Regions from separate parts of the Acidovorax sp. JHL-9 genome, predicted to be linked through region 1. Evidence: riboswitches for the same ligand, from Rfam matches in the RefSeq annotation. Region 1 holds a riboswitch; the other holds the start of a gene.
What was found. A riboswitch is a leader RNA that binds a small molecule or an ion and turns the genes downstream of it on or off. The one in region 1 is predicted to bind S-adenosylhomocysteine.

Region 1 (9,063 bases):
GCGGCGCCCAGGTCGAGCAGCACCGGCGGCCCGTTGTCCTGCAGGAAGATGTTGTCGGGCGAGATGTCGCGGTGCAGTGTGTTGCCCTCGTGCAGCACACGCAGCGCACCCAGCACTGACCACAGCACCTTGCGCAGCCAGGCCTCGGGCGGTGGCGTGCGCATCTGCGCGCGTGCCTGCTTGAAGGTCATGCCGGTATACAGCGGCATGACCATGTAGGCGGTGTTGTTGGCCTCCCAGAAACGGAAAACCTTGACCAGGGACGGATGGTCAAACTGCGCCAGCAGGCGGGCCTCGCCCATGAAGGACGCCAGCCCGGTATGGTAGGTCTGCTGGTCGGATGACGACCGCACCCACAGCGATTGCCCCTGCGAACGGCCCGCCAGCGCCGAAGGCATGTACTCCTTGATGGCCACGGCGCGGTGCAGCGAATGGTCGAATGCCTTGTAGACCATGCCAAAACCGCCCACCCCGAGCAGTTGCAGTATTTCAAACTCGGCCAGACGCGTGCCCGGTGTCAGCGCGTCCACATGGTTCACACGGCTGACAGGGGTGGGGCTGGGGTTTTCGATCATCATGGGCGGGGGTAATGGGAACGCGTCCGGGGCAGCAACGGGATGGATTCGCGGTGCCTCGACCGTCACGGCGCCCATCATGCTGCATGCACCGTCGCTCCCGGAAACAAAAGGCATCCTGTCTGCCAAAAACATCACCCAGCGGCAGGAACGCCGCCGATTGTGCCGTTTTTGCCCGTGCGCCAGCAGCGCGCCGGTCCCGCCCGGCCATCACACCGACCGGAGGATCAGGGAAATAGCTTACAAACCCCGCAAACAAATAATCAATAGCTATTATTTATATAGCATTTCAATACCCTATCCAGGCCCGCGCTGTGCGTCCGATGCGCGCTGCACAGCAACGCACATCGGCCACCAGGGACCGAATCGTTACCATTGCGCCATGTTCAGTTATCGCCACGCCTTCCATGCAGGCAACCACGCCGATGTGCTCAAGCACACCGTCCTGATTGCCGCCTTGCAACACCTCACCGAAAAAGACGCGGCCCTCACGGTTCTCGACACCCATGCGGGTGCGGGCCTGTACCGGCTCGATGGCGACTACGCCAGCACCAGCGGCGAGGCGGGGGACGGCATCTTGCGCCTCACCGCACCCGGCGTTGCCGCACTCACACCCGCGCTGCAGGCTTATGTGGACATGGTGAAAGCCTTCAACCAGGGCCCCACCACCAAGGTGTACCCCGGCTCGCCCTTCATCATCCAGCGGCTGCTGCGCGAGCACGACAAGCTCAAGCTGTTTGAGCTGCACCCCACCGATCTGCGCGCGCTGGCCGGCAACGTGGCCCAGCTGGAGGCCGGTCGGCAGGTGGCCGTGCTGCACGAAGACGGTTTTGAGGGCATCAAGAAATTTTTGCCTCCACCGGCCCGACGCGCTTTGGTGTTGTGCGATCCCAGCTATGAAATGAAGAGCGACTATGCCAAGGTGCTGGACATGGCGGCCGATTCGCTCAAGCGCTTTGCCACAGGCACCTATGCCGTCTGGTACCCCATCATTCCGCGCCCCGAAGCGCACGACCTGCCGCGCCGCCTGAAAACCCTGGCCACCAAGGCGGGCAAGGGCTGGCTGCATGCCACGCTGACCGTGAAGTCCAGCAAGCTCACCGGGAAGGCGGATGGCGAAATCAAGCGCCCGGGCCTGCCTGCCAGCGGCATATTCCTGATCAATCCCCCCTTCACCCTGAAGGCCGCCCTGAAGACCGCCCTGCCCCAGATGGTGGAATTGCTGGCCCAGGACCAGCACGCCACCCACACGCTCGAATCGGGCGGCTGAAAGCGGCGGGCGACCTCAGCCCTGGCGGGGCGATGGACCGCTTCTTGGCCCTACCGCCAGGCTCAAGGGGCCGATCCCGAAAGCGATGGGAAACAGTCACTCTCACCGTCCTCCAGCAGCCACAGCTCCACGGGCTTGATGCCCAGTCCCAGCATGCCCAGCTCCTGGGCGGCGGCCTGGCTCACATCGATCACGCGGTTCCCGGAAAAAGGGCCGCGGTCATTGATGCGCACCACCACGGCGCGGCCCGTGAGCTGGCTGCGCACACACACCCGGGTGCCGAATGGCAGGGAACGGTGTGCAGCGGTGAAGTCACGGCGGTCGAAGATCTCGCCGCTGGCCGTGCGCCGGCCGTGAAAGCGCGGTCCGTACCAGGATGCCAGGCCCTGCTGGTCGCTTTCGCGCACGGGCTCGTCCGCGCTGTCCTGCGGCCCCGCGCTGTCGGCTCCGCGCCGGGCGGCTTCGTTGCGAACCGGCTCCGGCGCTGGCTTCGCCCGCGGCGGCGGTTCGACCTGCCTGCCGACCGCCGGCGCGCAAAACCGTGAGCGGGGCGCGCCACGTTGCTGCGCCAGCTCGCAGGCATTGCGGGGTTCGGCCGACACCCCGGCAGCCGCTTCGGGGCGACCCGAATCCGCCACCGGCATGGGCGCACAGGCCACCAGCACCCATGAAAGCGCCGCCAGCCCCAGGAGCGGGCACCAGCGCACGCGCTTCACGCTCTTGTCAGTCCGCTGCATCCATCACCACTTCCTGAAAAACGAAAGAACCCACCGCGCAGCAGCGATCACGCAACCCGGCCCCGCACCCCATTACAAACCGAGGCGCCGGCACAGTTCCAGCGTTGTTGCACTCTGATTCATGGTGTAGAAGTGCAGGCCCGGCACGCCACGCTGGCGCAACTGCTCGCACAGCGCGGTCACCACATCGAGGCCAAACGCCCGGATCGACGCCGTATCGTCACCAAAACCCTGCAGGCGCAGGCGGATCCAGCGCGGAATCTCGGCACCGCAGGCATCCGAAAAGCGCATGAGTTGCGAAGACCCCATGATGGGCATGATGCCGGGCACCACCGGCACATCCAGCCCCAGGCGGCGCACATCGTTCACAAAGCGCTCGTACGCATCGGCATTGAAGAAATACTGGGTGATGGCCGAATCAGCCCCTGCCTGCACCTTGGCGGCAAAGGCCTGGAGGTCGGCCTCGGGCGACCGGGCCTGCGGGTGCACCTCGGGGTAGGCTGCCACCTCGATGTGGAAATCGCGGCCGGTCTCGGCCCGGATGAAGGCCACCAGGTCGCTGGCGTAGTGGAACTCGCCGCCCATGCCGTAGCCGCTGGGCAGGTCGCCGCGCAGGGCCACCAGGCGCTTGACGCCCATGGCCTTGAGCGTGGCGAGCTGCTCGCGCACCGACTGGCGCGTGGCCCCCACGCACGAGAAGTGCGAGGCCGCGCTCACGCCCTCGGCCAGGATCTCCTGCACGGTGCCAAAGGTGCCCTCTTGCGTAGAACCGCCTGCGCCATAGGTCACCGAGCAGAACTCGGGCTTGCGGGCATACAGCTGCTGGCGCACGGTGCGCAGCTTTTCGGCACCCTCGGGCGTCTTGGGCGGAAAGAATTCGAAGCTCACCGGCAGACCGGTGGCTGGTGCGTTGGCCGCGGTCATGCGCCCCTCCTCGCAAAAACAAAAAATTCATGGTTGCCGTCGCCGCCGCTGATGGGGCTGTCCAGCCACGCCTGCACCACCAGGCCCAGCTCGGCACAGCAGTCACGGATGCGTTGCTCCACCACGGCATACAGCGCTGCATCGCGCACGATGCCGCCCTTGCCCACCTGGCCGGGCTGCAGCTCGAACTGCGGCTTGACCAGCATCAGCAGGCTGCCACCCGGCGCCAGCAGCGGCACCAACGCGGGCAGCACCAGCGTGAGCGAGATGAACGACAGATCGCCCGTCACCACATCGAACACCGGCGTGATATCCACATCGGCGCATTCAGGCCGGCGGCGGCGCTCCACCGGCAGCGTGCCCTCTTCGCGGGCCTTGGCGCGGGCGGCGCGCTCGGACTTGAAGGCTTCGATGTCCTGGTCCTTGGCATCGTTGCTGTCGTCGTAGGCCTCGTCCACCTGCCCGCCATTGCGCATCCAGCTGTAGGGCGCCTCGGGCTGGGTCTCGTTGTCCTCTTCGGCCTCGATCACTTCCGACAGGGCCAGCTCACAGGCATCCTGCAAGGCCTGCGCCGTCAGCGAGCGCGCATTCACGCCCTCGACGCAGACCACGCGCAGATCAGCGCGCAGCCGCTCGTGCAACTGGCCGTGGCCCACGTCCACGCCAATCACCTGGGCCGCGCCCTGCTGCAGCAGGCAGTCGGTAAAGCCGCCCGTGCTCTGCCCCACATCCAGGCAGCGCAGGCCCGCCACCGACAGGCCGGTGGCCCGCAGCGCCCCTTCGAGCTTGAGGCCGCCACGCGAGATGTACTTGGCCTCGGCATCGTCGAGCAGCCGCACCTCGGCCACGGGCGGGATTTCGTCACCGTTCTTGGCCACCTTCTGCCAGGGCGCCAGCGGCGACAGGCGCCACTCCACGCCCGCGGCAATCAGCCGCTGCGCCTGCGAGCGCGTGGCCGCATGGCCACGTTCCACCAAAAACACATCTGCGCGCATCGCGCCCATCCTTTTTGAGTCAAGTCAGCTGGTAGCGCCAGTGAATCCAGCGCTAGCAGCTCATATAAAGATAGCATCATGGAGCCGCGCCACCCGCCAGAGCCACCGCGCAACCGGTTTTGCCGGGCCGCTGGTGCGCCCCGCTCAGGGGGAAGGCGCACAGCGCCCCAGGGGGAATCAGTACCTGTAGGTGTCGGGCTTGTAGGGGCCCTGCTTGGGCACGCCGATGTAGGCGGCCTGCTCGTCGCTCAGCTCAGTCAGCATGGCGCCCACCTTCTTGAGGTGCAGGCGCGCCACCTTCTCGTCGAGATGCTTGGGCAGCACGTAGACCTTGCCCACGTCGTAGCCTTCGGGGTGGGTGAACAGCTCGATCTGCGCGATGGTCTGGTTGGCGAACGAGTTCGACATCACGAAGCTCGGGTGGCCCGTACCGCAGCCCAGGTTCACCAGGCGGCCCTTGGCCAGCATGATGATGCGCTTGCCGTCAGCGAAGATCACATGGTCCACCTGGGGCTTGATCTCTTCCCACTGGCAGTGCTCTTCGAGCCTGGCGACCTGGATCTCATTGTCGAAGTGGCCGATGTTGCAGACGATGGCCTGGTCCTTCATGGCCTTCATGTGCTCGAAGGTGATCACGTCACGGTTGCCGGTGGTGGTGACGAAGATGTCGGCCAGTGGCGCGGCCCATTCCATGGTCACCACCTTGAAGCCTTCCATGGCGGCCTGCAGTGCGTTGATGGGATCGATCTCGGTCACCCACACCTGTGCGCTCAGCGCGCGCAGGGCCTGGGCCGAGCCCTTGCCCACGTCGCCGTAGCCGGCCACCACGGCCACCTTGCCGGCGATCATCACGTCGGTGGCGCGCTTGATGCCGTCCACCAGCGATTCGCGGCAGCCGTAGAGGTTGTCGAACTTCGATTTGGTCACCGAGTCGTTCACGTTGATGGCGCGGAACAGCAGCGTGCCCTTGGCCGACATTTCCTTCAGGCGGTGCACGCCGGTGGTCGTCTCCTCGGTCACGCCCAGGATCTGCGCGCTCTTGCGGCTGTACCAGGTGCTGTCTTCGGCCAGCTTGGCCTTGATGGCGGCGTACAGGATGCGCTCTTCCTCGCTGCCGGGGTTAGCCAGTACGGAGGCATCCTTCTCGGCCTTCTTGCCCAGGTGCATCAGCAGCGTGGCGTCGCCACCGTCGTCCAGGATCATGTTCGGGCCTTCGCCTTCCGTGCCCTTGGCGCCGAAGTCGAAGATGCGGTGGGTGTAGTCCCAGTAGTCCACCAGGGTTTCGCCCTTGATGGCGAACACCGGCGTGCCGGTGGCGGCAATCGCGGCGGCAGCGTGGTCCTGGGTGGAGAAGATGTTGCACGAGGCCCAGCGCACATCGGCGCCCAGGGCTTTCAGGGTTTCGATCAGCACGGCCGTCTGGATGGTCATGTGCAGCGAGCCGGTGATGCGCGCGCCCTTGAGCGGCTGCCTGGCGGCGAATTCCTCGCGGATGGCCATCAGGCCGGGCATCTCGGTCTCGGCGATGCGGATTTCCTTGCGGCCCCAGTCGGCCAGGCCGATGTCGGCAATGGCGCTGTCGGCCAGGGTGGGTGCGTTGACGCGTGCGTTCATGGTTTGCTCCAAAGCATGTTTGAAAAAACCACTCGCCGGGGGAAGGGAAAAAGCTCACCACGCGGAAAGTGGATGAGCGTCGTTGCGAGATGGACTCCGAGCCTCACGCCCCGCCAATGCTGGGGACGCTGCAACGCTCCTCGGATGAGGTCGAGATTATACGGACGCGCGCACCCGGCGCCACGCCATCCCGGCCATCAGCCAGGGCGCATTCCCCGGCCACATGGCGCGGCATGCACAGGGCCCACCGATGCAAGCGCCGCATCCGCCTGCAATGATGCGCCCCGCCGTGCGCAGGAAGGCATCCGTCACCAGGCCCCGTTGCCATGGCATGGTGGCGCCCCCCAGGTACGGCAGCGCTCCTTCATTTCTCGCCATAAACCACGAGTGCGCTGGCGTCGATCCGGACATTGCCATCCGGGAATTTCTGCTCGATGGCCCGATACACCTCGTCCCGGATCTTCTCTGCCGTGGCTTCATCGGCCTGGCCCAGTGCGGCAACCACCGGTGCGGCCACTTCGGTCATGGCCTGCCAATACACATCGGCCGTCTGGCAGTTGAGCTGTCCCGCCACCTCCCTGACCGACACATTTTTCAGCCCGGCCCGCGCAAACAGCGCCTCACCCCAGCCCGCCTGGGCGCAGCGGAACATGCCCGGTGCGCCCGGCACCGGAGGAGGCAAGGCCATGTTCCGGTTGATCGCGCCCATGATGGCCGTGACCCAGAAATTTTTCTCCGCCACATTCCAGACCGCGGTGGCCAGGCGCCCGCCGGGTTTCAGGACACGCGCCATCTCCCGGGCCGCCAAGTCCATGTCGGGAAAAAACATGAAGCCAAAGCGGCAGCTGACGGCATCAAAGCTCTGGTCCGCAAAAGGCAGCGCGCACACATCGCACACGCGGGTCTCCACATTGGCCAGCCCGCGGCGCTGCGCATTCTCCCCGGCGATCTCCAGCATGTTCGCCGCCAGGTCGGTGACGACCACCCGCCCCTGCGGAATGCGCGCCGCAATCGTCAACCCGGGCTCGCCCGTGCCGCCGGCGACATCGAGCACCACGTCCTGGCCCTTCGGGTCCAGCAAGCGGATGATTTCCTGGCCCATGGGGCGCAGGAAGTCCATGAACAGGCCATCCCATTTCTTCCAGCCTGCGGAGAACCGGTTCCAGGACGCCTTCTGCTGTTCGCGGATGCTTTCGAGTTGCGAGTCCATTTGAGGTACCTCCATAGATGGTGTGCAACGTCCGCCCCTGCGGCGCGACCGCGCCGACACGGAACCGGTCAGACACGGATGATGTCGCCCTTGAGCGCGTAGAGGATGCCGATCACCTCGTTCTTCGTGGCATCGTCCAGCTGGTGCTTGACCATGGCACCGACGATGTCATCCATGACCGCCAGATACTCCTGTTCACTGATGTTCATGCCCTTGTGCACCGTGAGCATGTCCTTGCCGGTGTAGGCCTGCGGCCCCCCGGCGCCCGCACAGAAGAACTCGGTCGCCATCTTCTTGGTGCGCTCCAGGTCCTTGACGTTCTCATAACGGGTTTTGACGAGGGGATTGCTCAGGTGGGCGGCAATGACGTCATCCACCAGGCGGGCAATGCCCGCCGATTCGCCCAGCCGTTGGTAAAGCGTGGTAGCCATGATGAACTCCTTTCGGTCAAGAAGCCTTTGAATGCGTTGCCCGGGCTGCCCCAAGCCACGGAGGAAAAGCTTACCCCTGCCCGCGCCAGATTCCTTGGCGCCACCATGGGGAAGGCGTGGAGATTGGCTGAAGATGGCGGGGCGCCCTATGATCCCGACTCTGCTTCAGTGAAGGAGTCGCCGGTGCTGCTGACTTTCAGAGACTGTGAGCTCGATACCCGCCTGTTCACCTTGCGCTGCCAGGGGCAGCCACGCCAGGTCGAGCCGCAGGTGTTCGACCTGCTGGCCTACCTGTTGCAGCACCGCCACCGCATCGTGCCCCGGCAGGAACTGCTGGATGCGCTGTGGGCCGGCAAGGTGGTGAGCGAGTCGGCCCTGAGCAGCTGCATCAAGGCGGCACGCCAGGCCATCGGCGACAGTGGCACGGCACAAGCCTGCATCGCCACCGTTCAACGCCGCGGCTACCGTTTCGTGGCGGCGGTCGCGGAATGCGAACCACCCATCCCTCTGCGCCAGGGCGAGCCCGGCGCAGGCCCGGAGCTGCCGCTCGACACCGCCCGCGACGCGCATCCGCACCGCGCGTCCATCGCCGTCATGCCCTTCGCCGACCTCTCGCCCGTGGCCGGTGCGCGGGGGAGCACGGCCGACGCACTGGCCCACGATGTCATCACCCGGCTGGCCCAGTTGCGCAGCCTGTTCGTCATCGCCCAGGGCACCATGTTCGCGCTGCATGAACGCGACATCGGCCCGCAGGAGGCCGCGCGCCTTCTCGATGTCGACTATGTGGTGAGCGGCACCGTGCGCCGCCACGCGCAGCGCCTGGTGGTGACGGCCGAACTGGTGGAGGTCCGCACTGCGCACGTCGTCTGGGCCGACATCTTCGACCGCCCCCTGGACGACGCTTTTTCCGTGCTCGACGACATTGGCAGCCAGATCGTCGCCATCGCCGCCAGCGAGATCGAGCTGGCCGAGCGCAACCGCGCCCTGCTGCGCCCGCCCAACACCCTCGACGCCTGGGAAGCCCACCACCGCGGCCTGTGGCACATGTACCGGTTCAACCAGGCCGACAACGAGCGCGCCCGCCAATTCTTTGCCATGGCGGTGCACCTCGACCCCACGTTCGCACGCGCCTACGCCGGGCTGTCGTTCACGCACTTCCAGAACGCCTTCCAGGGCTGGTCCGAGCGCGCAGCCGCGTGCGACCAGGCCATGGCCACTGCCCGCCAAAGCCTGGACGCCGACGACCGCAACCCAGCAGCCCACTGGGCCATGGGCCGGGCACTGTGGCTGCGCGCCCAGCAGGACTC
Region 2 (9,063 bases), on a different contig from region 1:
GAATAAGCGCCGCAGCCACTTTTGATGGCAGATCAGGCCGCCGCGCCCGATGCACCCTGCTGCGCGATCAGCTGCACAAAGCGCCGCGCGCCCAGGCCCAGCGGGCGCTCCTTGGACCAGACCACGTCCACCCACAGCGCCACGCCGTTGCTGAGGTTTTCAAACGGCATCTCCACCAGCGAGCCGGCGGCGATGCGCGGCTGCACCAGCGCGCGCGGCTGCCAGCCCCAGCCCAGGCCCGCCTCGATCAGGCCCAGCGCGGCCAGGTGGCTGTCGGTGCGCCAGTGGTGGCGGGCAAACACGAAGCGCGGGTCGGTCTGCGCCAGGTCGCGGCTGGCCACCACGATCTGGCGCGTGGTGGTGAGGTGTTCCTCGCGCAGCTGGGCGCGCGCTGGCGCTTCACCGCGGGCGGTGGCCGCGGCGCGCGCGGCAGCCAGCACCGGGTGCTGGCGCGCCATCACGGCCACCAGGGTTTCGCTGCCCACTTCCTGAAAACCCTCGCGCCCGTCGATGCTGGGGCGCTCGAACACCAGCGCCAGCTGCGCCCGCCCGCTGTGCAGCAGCGCCAGGGCATCCTCCTGCGGCGCGGCCAGCACCTCCACCTGCAGCAGCGGGTATTGCTGCGCCAGCGCGGCCAGCGGCGCGGTCCAGCGCGCCGCCAGCAGCTCGGGGGCGATGGCCAGGGTGAGGCGCTCCTCCAGGCCCTGTGTGAGCGCCAGTGCCTGGGCATTGAGCTGGCGCAGCTGGGCGGCCAGCAGCCGCGCCTGCGGCTCCAGCGCCCGGGCAGCGGCGGTGGGCCGGGGCTCGCGGCCGCTGCGGTCGAACAGTTGCACGTCGAGCTCGGCCTCCAGGTGGGCCATGGTCATGCTCACGGCCGAGGGCACGCGCGACAGTGCCCGCGCCGCCGCCGAAAACGAGCCCTGGTCGAGCACCGCCAGAAACACCTGCACGCTGTCGGAAGAAAAGGCCATGGCCTGCCAATCTGTCAATAAATCTGAAACAAGCTGACTTTATATATCAGTCATCCGGACATAAAGTGCCGCCATGACCGTGCATGCACCCGTACCCGTGACCCTGTCCGTTTCCTCGCTCCCCGCCGCCCCTGGCCTGCAGGGCGTGCGCCGCCGCGTGCTGTATGTGACTTTGTACGAGCTCATCGCCATTGCCGTGGCCACCTGGGGGCTGGCGGTGCTCACGGGCCAGAGCGCCGCGCATTCCAGCGTGGCATCGGCGGCCGCCTCGGCGGTGGCGGTGGTCTGGAACCTGCTGTTCAACTGGGCCTTCGAGCGCTGGGAGTCGCGCCAGGCCGTGCGCGGGCGCAGCGTGCGCCGCCGCATTGCCCATGCCATCGGCTTCGAGGGCGGCCTGGTGTTCACGCTGGTGCCGCTGTTTGCCTGGTGGTTCAACGTGAGCCTGTGGCAGGCCTTCGTGATGGACCTGGCGCTCATCGTCTTCTTTCTTGGCTACACCTTTGTCTTCAACTGGGGGTTCGACCGGGTATTTGGACTGCCGGCGTCGGCGCAAGGCGCACCCGATGCTCGGGCCGCAGGGTCTACGGAGGTTGCTCTATAAAACAGAGCTACTGGCGCTGGATATGCAAGCGCTGCAAGCCATTTTGGTTGAAATTCGCGCGCTGCAGCGGCGGGAATGCGGGAGGTTGGCCCACGGACCATCCAGCGACCCCTTCAAAGACTTGGAACCGTACCCGAGTCTTGCCACGCCAGCGCGGCACACCAGCCGCGCAGAGCGGCGCCATGAAGTGGTGCGCAACGGTAGTGCACCAGCCGAGCGGCCAGCGCTTCGCTCCATTCCACCAAGGGTTCGCGGGCACATTTCAGGCGCGCCTCGTGCTGCGTCCAGGCGGTAGCAAAAGCTATTGAAATGGGGGCTTCTGGCGCCTGATTTGATCGCGTTGGAAGCCAATTGGGCCCCAGGAAAAGTGCAGCGGTGGCGGCGTCGGCCTGCACGGGCAGTGCTTGCACGTCCACACCCACGGGCGCGTCGTGGCAGGCCAGCAGGCTCAGGCCCTCGGCGTGCGACAGGCTCAGGTGCAGGTCGGGCCGCGCGGGGGCCCGGGGGGGCTCGCCGCGCTGGTTGGTGAGGGTGGTGACGCCCAGCAGATCGGCCAGCGCCGTGCGGGCCAGGGCCCGCACCGTCTCGCGCGGGGCGCCAGGTGGCATGGGCAGGCCCCAGACGCGGGGCGCGCCGGGCGCTTGCCAGAGCGCGATGGCGCAGCGCGTGGGCGTCAGGCGGCGTGTTTCCATGGTGCGGCGGGGCTGCCATGCCACGTACTGTGTGCCGGCAGGCTCTCGCCCTTCATCACCAGCGTGAGCGGGCCCAGCTGCACGCCGTCGGCCAGCGTGGCGCTGTAGAGCACGGTGCAGCGCGGGCCGCAGGTCACTTTGGCACCGATCACCACGTCGTCGATCTTCATGACCCGGTCTTCAAACAAGTGCGTTTGCGGGCAGCACAGCGCGTTCAGTTCGCTGTGCGCGCCAATCCGCACGCAGTCGAATTCCGTCATGTCGGTGGTGTCGATGTAGGCGCTGGGGGCAATGCGCGTGCCCAGCAGGTTCAGTGCCAAGGGCAGCCAGGGCGTGCCACGCAGGTAGCGCAGGAAGTTGGGGACGGCAATGCCTTCGTACATGTTGGTGGCCGCTTCCGAAAGCCACACGAACGGCGTCCACATGGGCGTGTTGCGCTTGCGGTAACGCCCCAGCAACATCCACTTGAACAGTGCCACCGCCACGAAGGTGCCCACGCCAAAGAGCAGTCCGGCAACCGCCAGTTCCAGCGCCAGCAGGTTCCACAGGCCCTCTTCTGCCAGTGGCATGGCGTCGAGCACGATGGCGTAGCCAGCGGCAATCACCAGCGCGTGGGGAGAGGCAATGCGCAGCGCCTCCACCGCGCCGCGTCCGGTCTTGCGCCAGCGGGAGGGGTGGAAGGTGAGGTGCTCCGGGTAGCCCTGCGTGCTTTCGCGCGCGGGCAGCAGCATGGGGGGCGAGCCCAGCCAGGTGTCGCCGCTGGCCATTTGTGCGCTGCGCGGCACGCCGCTCATCACGCCGATCAGCACGTTTTCGGGGATGGTGGTGCCGTCGGGCACATAGGCGCCGTTGCCGATGAAGCTGCGGCGCGACACGGTGGTGGGCTGCACCGTCATCCAGCCGCCGTCAATGTGTTCGTCGCCCAGCATCACCGCGTCGGCAATAAAGCATTCATCACCCAGCGTGAGCATGTCGGGCACCAGGCCCAAGGCGGTGGAGAGTTCGGTTTCCTCGCCCACCTTGGCGCCCAGCAGTCGGTACCAGGTGGCCGAATACACGGTGGCGTAAATGCCGTGCAGCACCGCAAGGCTGGACTCCTGGATCTGGTTCACGAGCCATTTGGCGAGGTAGCGGTTGCTGTGCACTGGCCAGGTACCGGCCTTCATGCTGGGCAAGAAGGCCCAGCGGATGCCGGCAGAAATCAGTGCGGTGGCGGTGATCAGCACCACGGTGGCAGGCAGCGACAGGGCAAAGAACTTGATGAAGCGCAGCACAAAGGCGGTGGTGGCGTCAATGGTGCCCGTCTCCAGCAGGGGGCGCACGGAAATGGCGTCCACGTCCAGCCAGTCGATCAGCAAGAAAGTGGGGAAGACCGGAAAAAAGAAGACGACGGCGACAAACAGTGAACCGAGCGCGAAGGCCGCCGACTCCCACGCCAGGCGCTGGCCGCTCACAGGTGGGCGTGGCGTTTGCTGTCCAACGTCGAACGCTCCCCGGTCACGCGCCGGGGAGCCGCTCCAGATACGTGCCGCAGGCACGGTGGTACCGCTGGCCAGGGCCGACTGGCCATCGACATGGGCATAGTCCTCGATGCGCACATCGCCTTCCACCACCGAGTAAGAGCCGATGCAGGCGTTGGCGCCAATGTCAATGCTTCCGAGCAGCAGCCAGCCGCCTTCAACGCGGGCGTTCTCCAGGTTCACGGCGTTGCCGATGCTCGTGCCCGCGCCAATCGACAGCAGTTCGGGTGCGCGCACGGTGAGCGCGCCCAGGTTGACCTCCGGGCCAATCTTTGCACCCAGAGCGCGCAGCCACGCCAGGTAGAGCGATGAGCCGTTGAGCATGTAAACGGGAATTCCCTCCAGCAGCCTGTCGGTCAGCCACCAGCGGTAGTAGGTCAGGCCCCACAGCGGATAGCGTCCTGGCTTGAGCCGCCCGGCAATCAGCCATTTGCCCGCCCAGGCCACCACAAACTCGGCCAGCGTGGCCAGGACAAAAGCCAACAGCGACATGGCGATGGCAAGCGCAATCGAGTCGCTGGGATCGCCCGTGTAGAAGTGGTACATGAAGAAGGGCGCAAGCCACTGGGCCATCTTCAGCGTGATGAGCGGCGGCAGCGCCAGGGCTTGCGCGATGCCGCAGCGCCAGCGCCGCCATGGGCTGTGCGTGGTGAAGGGGCGCTCAGGTGTCGCGCCGGGGGCCGTCATGCCCATTTGCAGCGCCTGGGCGATGGCGCCGATGCGGCGGTGCTGGTAGATGTCGCGCACCGTGGCCTGGCCGAAGCGCGCGTCGGCGCGCAGAGCGGAGGTCAGGCGCGCCGCCAGCAGCGAATGACCGCCCAGGTCATTGAAAAAGTCCATGCCGCGGCGCACCGGTTGGCCAGGGAACAGTTTGGCGATGGCCGCGAACAGGGCTTCTTCGGCCGGGGTTTCCGGGGTGTCCCCGCCTTCGTCAGAAGCGGCGGCGGCCAGCGGTTGGGCCTTGAGGGCTTTGCGGTCGATCTTGCCGGAGGGCAGGCGCGGCATGGCCGGCAGCGCCTCAAAGCGCCCCGGCACCATGTAGGGTGGCAGTTTCTCGGCCAGACCGTGGCGCAGTGCCGATGGGGTGGGCGGCTCGCCCGAGGGCACGTAAAAAGCGACCAACTGGTCCAGGTCATCGTCGCGCCGCAGCAGCACCGCCGTGGTCCCGACGCCGGGCTGTTGTGCCAGCACCGCTTCGATTTCGCCCAGCTCCACGCGAAAGCCGCGAATCTTCACCTGGTCGTCGGCGCGGCCCAGGCATTGCATTTGGCCGTTTTCCACGCGCGCCAGGTCGCCCGTGCGGTACAGGCGCTGGTCATGCTCGCCCGTGGCCCAGGGATTGGGCAGGAATTTTTCGGCCGTCAGATCGGGGCGCCCCAGGTAGCCGGCGGCCACACCGGGGCCGGTGATGCACAGCTCCCCCGTCTCGCCAAACGGCAGGATCTTGAGCGGCGGCAGCTTGCCGTCCACCACGCTGTCCGGGTCGATCACCTCGATGACCATCAACCCGTAGTTGGGCAGCGCCTGGCCGATCGTCACCGGCTCGCCGCGTCGGAGTTCCGCCAGGCTGGCGGAAACCGTCGCTTCGGTCGGGCCGTAGGTGTTGAACATCTGTCGCCCCGGCGCAGCCCAGCGCTCGACCAGCGATTGCGGGCACATCTCGCCGCCCAGGTTGATGGTGCGCAGGCTGGCCACGTCGTGCGCAAACAGCGCCAGCAGCGTGGGCACGGCGTGCAGCACGGTGACGCCGTTGTCCCTGAGCGCACGCGGCAGCGCCTCGGGGTCGCTCGCAACCTCCCGGGGGGCGATCCACAGCGTGGCGCCCACCAGGTAGCTGATCCATATCTCCTCGAACGACATGTCGAACGCCACCGAGAAGCCCTGGTACACCAGGTCGCCTTCGCGGACACCCAGGCGCGCGTTTTCGCTGCGCAGAAAGTGGCAAATGCTGCGCTGGGTGATGGCAATGCCCTTGGGCTTGCCGGTGGAGCCGCTGGTGTAGATCACATACGCCGTGTGGCTGGGCAGCGCGCCCTCGCGGCGGCGCAGCGCAATGCCATCCTGCAGCGCGGGCAGGGCTGCCAGCAGCGTTTGCTCCGTGTACACCGGGCACGAAATGCCACCGTGCGCAGCAATGGCATGGCTTTGTTGCTCTGCAATCAATAGCGCAACAGCGCTGGCGTCTGCCAGGCAGGTGGCGATGCGCTCGGGCGGCGTATCGGCATCAAACGGCAGCCAGGCCGCACCCGTCTTGGCGATGGCCAGCTGCAGCACCAGCAATTCGATGCCGCGTGGCAGCCACAGGCCCACCATGCTGCCGGGCCGCACGCCCGCCTCGATCAGGCGGTGCGCGGCCATGTCGGCCAGTGTGTTCAGCTCGCCATAGGTGACCTGGCGCTCGCCAAAAATCAGCGCCATGGTGGACGGGGCGCGGGTGGCCGTGGCTTCAAAAACGTCTGCCAGGACTTCGTTGCGCAGCAGGCCTGGTTCTGCTGGTCCGCGCAGGATGGGGGCAATAGTCATTGGTGGTGATTGTGGCAAATGCCCATGCCTTTGTCGGTTTCGTAAAATTACGGGTTTTGCGCTGGCAAGGAGCGTTGCAGCGGCCCGGGCCGCGAGGCTTGCCAGCGCGCTGCGATGCAACGACGCTCATCCCATTAGGTCGTCAGCGATGAGCCACACCCATATGCCTTTCATTTCTCCCATGAAGCTGTCCGGCCTGGAGCCCGTCTCCATCGGCGAGGGCACGCTGTTCGTCAACATCGGCGAGCGCACCAACGTCACGGGCTCCAAGGCGTTCGCGCGCATGATCCTGAATGGCCAGTACGAAGAGGCCCTGGCCGTGGCGCGCCAGCAGGTGGAAAACGGCGCCCAGGTCATCGACATCAACATGGACGAGGCCATGCTCGACAGCAAGGCGGCCATGGTGCGCTTTTTGCAGCTCATCGCCTCCGAGCCCGACATCGCGCGCGTGCCCATCATGGTGGACAGCTCCAAGTGGGAGGTGATCGAGGCCGGGTTGCGCTGCATCCAGGGCAAGGGCATCGTGAACTCGATCAGCATGAAAGAGGGCGTGGAGAAGTTCAAGCACGAGGCGCGGCTGGTCAAGCGCTACGGTGCTGCCGCCGTGGTGATGGCGTTCGACGAGGTGGGCCAGGCCGACACCTATGCGCGCAAGATCGAGATCTGCGAACGCGCCTACCGCATCCTGGTCGATGAGGTGGGCTTCCCGCCCGAAGACATCATCTTCGACCCCAACATCTTCGCCGTGGCCACCGGCATCGAAGAGCACAACAACTACGCGGTCGATTTCATCGAGGCCACGCGCTGGATCAAGCAGCACCTGCCCGGCGCCAAGGTGTCGGGCGGCGTGTCGAACGTGAGCTTCAGCTTCCGCGGCAACGACCCGGTGCGCGAGGCCATCCACACCGTGTTCCTGTACCACGCGATTGCGGCCGGCATGGACATGGGCATCGTCAACGCCGGCATGGTGGGTGTCTATGACGACCTGGAGCCCGTGCTGCGCGAGCGCGTGGAAGACGTGGTGCTCAACCGCCGCCCGGATGCGGGCGAGCGCCTGGTGGAGATCGCCGAGACCGCCAAGAGCGGTGCCAAGGACGAGAGCAAGAAGCTCGAATGGCGCGGCACGCCCGAGCATCCGAAGACCGTGGGCGAACGCCTGAGCCACGCGCTGGTGCATGGCATCACCGACTTCATCACCGAAGACACCGAAGAGGCCTATCGCGCCATTCTGGCCCAGGGCGGGCGCCCGCTGCATGTGATCGAAGGGCCGCTGATGGACGGCATGAACATCGTGGGCGACCTGTTCGGTGCCGGCAAGATGTTCCTGCCCCAGGTGGTGAAAAGCGCGCGCGTGATGAAGCTCGCGGTGGCCCACCTCATCCCCTACATCGAGGAAGAAAAACGCCAGGACGAGGCTGCGGGTCGCGACGTGCGCAGCAAGGGCAAGATCGTCATCGCCACGGTGAAGGGCGATGTGCACGACATCGGCAAGAACATCGTCACCGTGGTGCTGCAGTGCAACAACTTCGAGGTGGTGAACATGGGCGTGATGGTGCCCTGCCACGAGATCCTGGCGCGCGCCAAGGTCGAGGGCGCCGACATCGTGGGCCTGTCGGGCCTGATCACGCCCAGCCTCGAAGAAATGCAGTACGTGGCCGGCGAGATGCAGAAGGACGAGCATTTCCGCATCAAGAAAATCCCGCTGCTGATCGGCGGTGCCACCTGCTCGCGCGTGCACACGGCCGTCAAGATCGCGCCGCACTACGAGGGCCCCGTGGTCTATGTGCCCGACGCCTCGCGCAGCGTGAGCGTGGCGCAAAGCCTGCTCGGTGAAGGCGTCGAGAGTTATGTGCAGGAAATCAACGCCGACTACGACAAGGTGCGCACCCAGCACGCCAACAAGAAGCAGGTGCCGCTGTGGCCCCTGGCCAAGGCCCGCGCCAACAAGACGCCCATAGCCTGGCAGGCCTACCAGCCCGCCGTGCCGCGTGCCCTGGGTCGCCGGGTGTTCCAGAACTTCGACCTGGCCGAACTGGCGAAATACATCGACTGGGGCCCGTTCTTCCAGACCTGGGACCTGGCTGGCCCGTACCCCGCCATCCTGACGGACGAGGTGGTGGGCGTGGAAGCCACGCGCGTGTTTGCCGACGGCCAGGCCATGCTCAAGAAGATCATCGAAGGCCGGTGGCTCACGGCCAGCGGCGTGATGGCCCTGCTGCCCGCCAACAGCGTGGGCGACGACATCGAGTTCTACACCGATGACACCCGCACCGAAGTCGCCATGACCTGGTACGGCCTGCGCCAGCAGGCCGAAAAGCACACCATCGACGGTGTGACGCGCCCCAGCCGCTGCTTGGCCGACTTCGTCGCGCCCAAGGAGAGCGGCATTGCCGACTACGCCGGCCTGTTTGCCGTGACGGCCGGCCTGGGCGTCGAGAAGAAGGAAAAGGCCTTTATCGACGCGCTCGACGACTACTCGGCCATCCTGTTCAAGAGCCTGGCCGACCGCCTCGCCGAAGCCTTTGCCGAATGCCTGCACCAGCGCGTGCGCACCGACCTGTGGGGCTATGCCAGTGATGAGGCGCTGAGCAACGAGGACATGATTGCCGAGAAATACCGCGGCATCCGCCCCGCGCCCGGCTACCCCGCCTGCCCCGACCACAGCGCCAAGACCGATCTGTTCCGCGTGCTCAACGCCGAAGAGATCGGCATGACCCTGACCGAAAGCCTGGCCATGATGCCCGCCGCCAGCGTGA

Region 2: linked by a shared signal. The riboswitch ahead of metH (methionine synthase) and the one ahead of ahcY (adenosylhomocysteinase) in region 1 are both predicted to bind S-adenosylhomocysteine.

What each region holds. Positions count from the first base shown of each region.
Region 1 covers NZ_AUEX01000040.1:15,739-24,801, forward strand. Annotated here, with positions in the region: gene K225_RS0118250 (serine/threonine-protein kinase) at 1-575, opposite strand, end outside; gene K225_RS0118255 (23S rRNA (adenine(2030)-N(6))-methyltransferase RlmJ) at 958-1,845, shown strand; gene K225_RS21205 (septal ring lytic transglycosylase RlpA family protein) at 1,908-2,582, opposite strand; gene metF (methylenetetrahydrofolate reductase [NAD(P)H]) at 2,655-3,506, opposite strand; gene K225_RS0118270 (TlyA family RNA methyltransferase) at 3,503-4,501, opposite strand; gene ahcY (adenosylhomocysteinase) at 4,679-6,115, opposite strand; S-adenosyl-L-homocysteine riboswitch at 6,183-6,261, opposite strand; gene K225_RS0118280 (class I SAM-dependent methyltransferase) at 6,480-7,325, opposite strand; gene K225_RS0118285 (group 1 truncated hemoglobin) at 7,394-7,756, opposite strand; gene K225_RS21210 (winged helix-turn-helix domain-containing protein) at 7,940-9,063, shown strand, end outside.
Region 2 covers NZ_AUEX01000002.1:163,289-172,351, forward strand. Annotated here, with positions in the region: gene K225_RS0102375 (LysR family transcriptional regulator) at 33-971, opposite strand; gene K225_RS20210 (PACE efflux transporter) at 1,108-1,572, shown strand; gene K225_RS21425 (4'-phosphopantetheinyl transferase superfamily protein) at 1,686-2,264, opposite strand; gene K225_RS0102390 (Pls/PosA family non-ribosomal peptide synthetase) at 2,246-6,307, opposite strand; S-adenosyl-L-homocysteine riboswitch at 6,368-6,442, shown strand; gene metH (methionine synthase) at 6,471-9,063, shown strand, end outside.